One region of the Streptomyces sp. YGL11-2 genome, then DNA from elsewhere that is predicted to be linked to it. Evidence: riboswitches for the same ligand, from Rfam matches in the RefSeq annotation. Region 1 holds a riboswitch; the other holds the start of a gene.
The links. Region 1 has a riboswitch for cyclic di-AMP ahead of ACO1BR_RS11240 (NlpC/P60 family protein). Riboswitches for the same ligand answer to the same signal wherever they lie in the genome.
Positions count from the first base shown of each region.

Region 2: linked by a shared signal. The riboswitch ahead of ACO1BR_RS23575 (transglycosylase family protein) and the one ahead of ACO1BR_RS11240 (NlpC/P60 family protein) in region 1 are both predicted to bind cyclic di-AMP.

Region 1 is NZ_JBNHIN010000007.1:205,182-209,283, reverse strand. Features, by position in the region: gene ACO1BR_RS11250 (C40 family peptidase) at 1-504, opposite strand, end outside; gene ACO1BR_RS11245 (hypothetical protein) at 857-1,210, shown strand; gene ACO1BR_RS11240 (NlpC/P60 family protein) at 1,373-2,500, opposite strand; cyclic di-AMP (ydaO/yuaA leader) riboswitch at 2,509-2,693, opposite strand; gene pcrA (DNA helicase PcrA) at 3,027-4,102, shown strand, end outside.
Region 2 is NZ_JBNHIN010000021.1:71,167-75,268, forward strand. Features, by position in the region: gene ACO1BR_RS23565 (cytochrome P450 family protein) at 1-317, shown strand, start outside; gene ACO1BR_RS23570 (transglycosylase family protein) at 548-1,693, shown strand; cyclic di-AMP (ydaO/yuaA leader) riboswitch at 1,944-2,113, shown strand; gene ACO1BR_RS23575 (transglycosylase family protein) at 2,121-2,792, shown strand; gene eno (phosphopyruvate hydratase) at 3,167-4,102, shown strand, end outside.

The sequences.
Region 1 (4,102 bases):
GGTCCCCAACGCCGGGACGACGGCGCTCCGTTGGCCTACGAGCGCGGTCCCGGCCCCCGGCAGGCGCCCCCTGGCGGTCCCGGCCTCCGGCAGGTGATTGCCGGCGACGGCTCCGGTCTCCGGCAGGCGGCTCCTGGCCGCCCCGGTCTCCGGCAGGTGTGCCGTGGTGGCCTCGGGCTCCTCCCGGTGTTCCGGGTTGGTCCCGGCCCGGCGGTGGAGCCGGTGGACGCTGCCGAGCCGGCGCGCGTGACCGGCCACCGCGGTCACCTGGTGGCTGCCCGTACGCTCCAGGACCGTGGCGCCGTCCAGGCAGCGCTGCGGGTCCGCGGACAGTGGCGGCCGTACGGTCGGCGGCTGTACGGCCGGGGCCGCTCCCGTGCGGTGCCGGGTGGCGGCGGTGGTGCCGGGCTCGGCCCGGCCGGGGCCGTCGAGGGCGGTGAGGGCGGCGTCCGTGAGGGCCGGCGGGGCGGCGGTGCGGACTCGGATCATGCGGTGCGACGCCACGGGGGCCGTCACTTCCTTCCCTCGGGGAGCGGACGCGTCAAGGTGACCGCGACCATGACGGCGGCCGAGACCGGGACGGCGGTCGGGGCCGTGATGGCGACCGGGGCCGTCATCGATGAGCCGTGAGCGATGACGGACGGTGCGCCGGCGGTTGCCTGAGGGAGGACGCTAGGCGCGGACGTCACGGGAGGGCGCCGGGTTGCCCGGCATTGTTCGTTTCCGACCGTTGAGCTTGCGAGGGTGACCGGGGATTCGGCGCCGGGCGGCCGGGAGCGGCCTGCCGTGACCGATGCGGTGATTGCAGGCGCCCTGCCGGAAAGGCCGTGCTAAGGGACGGCTACGATCCACCACTATGGACGTAGTAATCAATATCTTCGTCGCCCTCCACATCATCGGTATCGCCGCCCTGCTCGGCGGTTTCCTGACCCAGATGAAGGCGATGGGCGCGGGCACCGCCCGCTTCGTGCCGGGCATGCTGCACGGTGCGCTGACGATGCTGGTCACCGGCGTCGCGCTGGTCGGCCTGAACCAGATGCAGGACCACTCGGTCAACAACATCAAGATCGGCATCAAGATGGCCGTCCTGGTGGTGATCCTGGCGCTGGTCTACGTCAAGCGGGACGAGGAGAAGATCGCCAAGCCGCTCTTCGGCGCGGTCGGCGGGCTCACGATGCTCAACATCTTCATCGCGGTGCTCTGGACCTGAGTCATCGCGGTCCGCCGGAGCCGAGCCCCCGGCGGATCCGGCTGCGGTGCCCGCCGCAGAGACGACTCACCGCGCGGTCATCCCGCTCCGTACCCGGAGGCGGAGGATGGCCGCGCGGTGGCGTGTGGGGGGCGTGGGGGGGAGAAGGGGGGCGTGGGCCCGTCAGCTGAGCCGGACGCTTCCGTAGATCGGCATGTAGTAGATCGACTCGACGCGGACGCTGGCGCCCGGGTGCGGGGCGTGGATCATCTGGCCGTTGCCGATGTACATCCCGACGTGGCTGATGTCGCTGAAGAAGAACACCAGGTCACCGGGCTGGAGGTCGCTGGTGGAGACCCGGGTGCCGGCATTGACCTGGTCCCAGGTCGTCCGCGGCAGATCGACTCCGGCGGCTCGATACGCGGCCTGCGTCAGGCCCGAGCAGTCGTAGGAGCTCGGTCCGGTGGCGCCCCACACGTACGGCTTGCCTATCTGGGCGCGGGCGAAAGCGAGCGCCTCCGCGGCCTTGCTGGAGGAACTGCTGCCGGACGATCCCGATCCCGAGCCGGTGCTCGAACCGCCGCTGGGCTGCTGCTGCTTCTGGGCGGCCTGCTGGCGCGCCAGTTCCGCGGCCTTGCGCTGGGCCTCCTGCTCCTTCTGGCGCTCCAGTTCCGCGAGCCGCGCCTTCTCCTGGGCGGTCAGCCGGGACAGCAGCTGCCGGGCCTCGGCCAGTTTGGCCTGCACGGACTGCTTGCTCTCCTTGAGGGACTCCTGGGACTGCTGGAGACTCTCCAGGCTGCGGGTCGCCTCGGCCCGCTGCCGTGCCGCCGACGCGGCCTCCTGCTCGTAGGCGGTGACGGTCTGCTTCTGCCGGCCGGTCAGCCGCTCCATGAGGTGGTTGCGGTCGACGAACTGCTGCGGGTCCTTGGCGAGCATCAGCTGCGCCGTCGGGTTCATGCCGCCCGTCTGGTACTGGGCCGAGGCGAAGGTGCCCAGCTCGCGCCGGGACTGGTTCATCTTCTCCGCGCGCTTGGCGGCCTCGTCGAGCAGGCGGTTCACGGTCCGCTGCTGACTGTCCGCCTTCTCCTTGGCGGCGTTGTACTTCTGGGTGGCGACCTCGGCCTGCTGGTAGAGGCCGTCGACCTTCTGCTTGACGTCCTCGATGGACGGCTTCGGTGACGTGGGGGCCGCGTTGGCGGTCTGCGAGAGCAGGGTCACCGAGGCGAGGGCGGCGGTGGTGAGCCCGGCGGCCGTGCGGCGGCTGCCGGGCGAGGTGAGTATGTGGGTTCGCGGCTTGCGGTGCGACGCCAAGGCCGGCGACTCCTTCCGTGGACCGCCTACCGGGTTAGCTGTCGGGTTCGGGCGGTGGCGCTGACGGAAGGCTTGCCCTACGGTCCGTACGTCCGCCTGGCGACGGCCGTACCGATCGATTCACCCCGGTGGTGCTGGTGGGTCCCCGGCTCCGGGTGCCTGGTGGCAGGGCCGGACTCGGCGGAGGCGGCCCGTGCGGACGCTCTCGTTCGCGGGGAGGCGGGCTGCCCGAACGAGACGGTAGCCAACCCGTGTGGCCCCTGTGAAGGCTGATGTTCGATATGCCCGAAACCTTTTCGTTATCTGAACTCGGCTCCGGTTTCCCTGCGGTGGAAGTCGCCTGCGGGCGGCCCATTCCGAGCCAGGGCTGATACGGTCACCGGTTGCGCCGCGTAAGGAAGGAACCGGGACCGCGCCCCGCACGAGCCCCGCAGGGTCGCCGCCGGGACCTCCGCGCCGCACTTCCCCGCGGCAATCGGCCACTCCGCAACCGCTTGTCAGTGCGGCGGCCTAGACTCGGTTGGCGATGAGCAGCCTCTTTGACGACAGCTTCCTGGCGGACCTCGGGCCCTCGGACGAGGAGCCCCCGCCGCCCCCCGAGGACGAGCACGGCCCGGCCCCGGAGGAGATGCCCGCCGACCTCTTCGGCGGCAGGTTCGACGCGCCCGTGTCCAGGGAGGCGTACTACCGCGACGGCGCCGCCCGCCCGGCCCTCGACGCGGCGGCGCTCCTGGAGGGGCTCAACGACCAGCAGAAGGCGGCCGTGGTGCACACCGGCGGCCCGCTGCTGATCGTCGCCGGCGCCGGTTCCGGCAAGACCCGGGTGCTGACCCACCGCATCGCGCATCTGCTTGCCGAGCGTCATGTCCACCCCGGCCAGATCCTCGCGATCACCTTCACCAACAAGGCCGCCGGTGAGATGAAGGAGCGTGTGGCGGACCTGGTCGGCCCGCGGGCCAACGCCATGTGGGTCTCCACCTTCCACAGCGCCTGCGTCCGGATCCTGCGCCGCGAGTCCAAGAAGCTCGGCTTCACGTCGTCCTTCTCGATCTACGACGCGGCCGACTCCAAGCGCCTGATGGCCCTGGTCTGCCGCGATCTGGATCTGGACCCCAAGCGCTTCCCGCCCAAGTCCTTCAGCGCGAAGATCTCCAACCTCAAGAACGAGCTCATCGACGAGGAGAGCTTCGCCGGGACGGCCGCCGACGGTTTCGAGAAGACCCTGGCCGAGGCGTACGCGATGTACCAGGCGCGGCTCCGCGAGGCCAACGCCCTGGACTTCGACGACATCATCATGACGACGGTCAACCTGCTCCAGGCCTTCCCGGACGTCGCCGAGCACTACCGCCGCCGCTTCCGCCACGTCCTCGTCGACGAGTACCAGGACACCAACCACGCCCAGTACACCCTCGTCCGCGAGCTGGTCGGCCCGGGCACGGCCGAGACGCCCGCCGCCGAGCTGTGCGTGGTCGGCGACGCCGACCAGTCGATCTACGCCTTCCGCGGCGCCACGATCCGCAACATCCTCCAGTTCGAGGAGGACTACCCCGACGCGACCACGATCCTGCTGGAGCAGAACTACCGCTCCTCCCAGACGATCCT
Region 2 (4,102 bases), on a different contig from region 1:
GGCAGCGGATCGCCGAGGGGGACCCGGTGCTCGTGGTGCTGGCCGCCGCCGACCGCGACCCGGCGCGGTTCACCGAGCCGGACGTCCTCGACCTCACCCGGCGTGACAACCCGCACCTGGGATACGGGCACGGGATCCACTACTGCCTCGGTGCGCCGCTGGCCCGCCTCGAAGGGCAGACCGCACTCGCCACCCTGCTGACCCGGCTCCCGGACATCCGGCTTGCGGCGGAACCGGATGATTTGCGCTGGCGCGGCGGGCTCATCATGCGCGGACTGCGGTCCCTGCCGGTGGAGTTCACGCCGAACGGCCGCTGACCGGCGAAGGTCGACGAGCCCAGCCGAACCTGACATGACGTCAGCTGCGTGACCTACGCGTGATCTCCACTACACCGACTTGTGACTACCCGTGACCCCGGCTACCTTTCCACGGACGATCGCGGTCGAATGTTCGACCGGCGGCCGGACCGACGGCAGGACCCGGCGGACCGGCCGGGGCCACTGTGGCGCCGATCCGACAACTCAACCGCCGCGCGAAAGGCAACCGCATGCGTTCCGGGAACGGCCGGCATCGTCGACCCCGTCAAGCACCGGCCATTTTTGTCACGGCAGGAGTAACCGGCGCGGGCCTCGCCCTGCCGCTGTTCGCCGCCAGCGGCGCCCACGCCGCCGACACCGCCACCTGGGACAAGGTCGCCCAGTGCGAGAGCGGTGGGGTGTGGAGCGCGAACGCGGGCAACGGCTTCTACGGCGGCCTGCAGCTCACCCAGGAGATGTGGGACGGCTACGGCGGCTCGGCCTACGCCTCCCGCCCCGACCTCGCCAGCCGCGCCCAGCAGATCGCCGTGGCCGAGGCCATACTCGACGACCGCGGCCCGGACGCCTTCCCCGGCTGCGCGGCCAACGCCGGCCTCACCAAGGACGGCCGGACGCCGGACGTCGACCCCGGCAGCACGACCAGGCCCTCCCCGCGCCCGTCGCACTCGCACACCGCCGACCCCTCCGACGGGTCGGACGACGACTCGGGCACCGCCGGCCCGTCCGGTTCGGCGCCCGGACCCGACACCCCGGGCTCCACGGACGCTGGCGACCAGGGCGATCAGGGTGGCCAGGGCAACCAGGGCGACCGCGGAAACCATGGCGACAAGGGCAACCGGGGCGACCACGGCAACAAGGGGGACAAGGGGAACAAGGGCGATAAGGGCGATCGCCCTGCCGACCCCACCACGGACCCCACCACCGACCCCACCGGCCCGTCGGCGACCCCGTCGCCGTCCGGTACGGCCTCTCCCGGGCCCGGCGACGGCCGGCCGGCCCCGTCCGTGCCGCCCGGCCGGGGCAAGCACCGCGGCGCCCCGGACGACGGCGAGGGCAAGGGTGACGGCAGGAACGGCAGCGGTGACGGCGGCAAGGGTCGCGGCACCGGCGCGGGCCCGGACGAGGACCGGGGCGACGACCCCGCCGGCTCCCCGGGCGGCCACGCCTCCCGCGGCGGTGACGCGCACGGCACGCCCCCGGCGGGTGCCGACCGGTACCTCGTACGTCCCGGTGACACCCTGTCAGCGATCGCCGGGAGCCATGACCTGCCCGGCGGCTGGCCCGCGCTCTACGCGCACAACAAGGACGTCGTCGGCGCCGACGCGGACCTGATTCGCCCAGGTCAGCTGCTCGATCTCGGGCACGGGGAAGGGTAGTTACCGGCGGTTCGTCCGGTTTCTCCAAAGTGAGACAAGGCTCTCGTTGCGGGGGGTGGGTCCTGGCCCGCCCCCCGTTGCCATACCGGTGCCGACCTGCGGAAATGTGACCTGCGATGATCAAAAACGGTCAACTTGGTTCAGAACATGGGGTTTGAACACCAAGCGGGTTACTGCTTACGGTCGGGACCGCTCGCCAAAGCGGGCTCTGCGATCGCACGCCGAATCCTGCCGGCGGTCGGAGGCAACCGACGCGCAAGCGCCGAAGGCAGGAGCGGGGGACCCAAGGTAGGTGCCGGCCCCGCCCGTGAAAGCGGGTCAGCCGGCTTGGGGTGAAGCCGTGTGTGCAGCACACACGGCCGGGCAACTCACATGGCCCGAACCCGACAGCTCACCTCGTAGGCGTCGGTGAGGAAACGAACGCACCATGCTGATCAACAAGGGCAAGCACCGTCGCAGCTCCAAGGCCGTCCGCGTCGCCACCCTGGCCGGTGTCGCCGGTGCCGCCGTCGCCGTCCCGCTGATGGGCGCCACCTCCGCCTCCGCGGCCTCGGTCGCCACCTGGGACAAGGTCGCCCAGTGCGAGTCCGGCGGCAACTGGTCGATCAACACCGGTAACGGCTACTACGGTGGCCTGCAGTTCTCGAACTCCAGCTGGGCCGCCGCCGGTGGCACCAAGTACGCGGCCCGCGCCGACCTGGCCACCAAGGACCAGCAGATCGCCGTCGCCGAGAAGCTGCTCGCCATCCAGGGCCCGGGTGCCTGGTCCTGCGCCGGCGCCGGCAACCTGACCGCCGGTGGCCCGGCCGCCAACGTCGACGCGTCCGGCTCCGCCGTCAAGAAGAGCCAGGGCACCACCGAGACCCGCAAGAAGACCGAGGGCACCACCAAGAAGTCCGCCCCGGTCCGCGAGAAGGCCCAGCCGGCCCCGCAGCACTCGCACCGCTCCGGCGAGACCTACACCGTGAAGTCCGGTGACACCCTCGCCAAGATCGCCAAGGCGCACGGCACCAACTGGAAGGCGCTGTACGCGGCCAACAAGTCCGTCGTCGGCGGCAACCCGAACCTCATCTTCCCGGGCCAGAAGCTCAGCATCTGAGCCGCTTCGGCCGGCCCGGCCGTCTGAGCCGAACGTGAGCCGGACCCGATCCGGACCGGCCGTCCGAGCCTGCCCCGCCCCGGCGCGTACTTCCCCCGAGCGCGCCGCGGCGGGGCTTCTCCATGACGTCATGACGTCGCGTCCCTGACGTCGCGTCCCTGACGTCGCGTCCGTGACATCGCGCAGCCCGCCCGACGGGCGCCTTCCGCCGCTTTCCCCGCTCAGCGAACAATGCACCCAAACATTCCGTGAACTGGGCCTTTGGCCTGCTTGTTGGGTTTTTCCGTCCCACGGAGCGGGCCGAGGGCGAGCGGATCCGCCCGGGGCCGTTAGGCTCGTGCTGCAGAACTCCAGACACCCATGAAGGAGACAACGTGCCGTCCATCGACGTCGTCGTAGCCCGCGAAATTCTCGACTCGCGAGGTAATCCCACGGTCGAGGTCGAGGTCGGCCTCGACGACGGCAGCACCGGCCGTGCCGGCGTGCCGTCCGGTGCCTCGACCGGCGCCTTCGAGGCCATCGAGCTTCGCGACGGCGACCCGAACCGCTACCTGGGCAAGGGTGTGGAGAAGGCCGTCCTCGCCGTCATCGAGCAGATCGGCCCGGAGCTGGTCGGCTACGACGCGACCGAGCAGCGGCTGATCGACCAGGCGATGTTCGACCTGGACGCCACCGACAACAAGGGCTCGCTCGGTGCCAACGCCATCCTCGGCGTCTCCCTCGCCGTCGCGCACGCCGCCGCCGAGGCCAGCGACCTGCCGCTGTTCCGCTACCTGGGCGGCCCGAACGCGCACATCCTGCCCGTCCCGATGATGAACATCCTGAACGGCGGCTCGCACGCCGACTCCAACGTGGACATCCAGGAGTTCATGATCGCCCCGATCGGCGCGGAGTCCTTCTCCGAGGCGCTGCGCTGGGGCGCGGAGGTCTACCACACCCTCAAGAAGGTCCTCAAGGAGCGCGGCCTGTCCACCGGCCTCGGCGACGAGGGCGGCTTCGCGCCCAACCTCGGCTCCAACCGCGAGGCACTCGACCTCATCCTGGAGGCCATCAAGCAGGCCGGCTACGCCCCCGGCCAGGACATCGCGCTGGCGCTGGACGTCGCCGCCTCCGAGTTCTACAAGGACGGCAAGTACCAGTTCGAGGGCAAGGACCGCTCGGCCGCCGAGATGACCGAGTACTACGAGGAGCTGGTGGCGGCCTACCCGCTCGTCTCCATCGAGGACCCGCTGTTCGAGGACGACTGGGCCGGCTGGAAGGTCATCACCGACAGGCTCGGCGCCAAGGTGCAGCTGGTCGGCGACGACCTC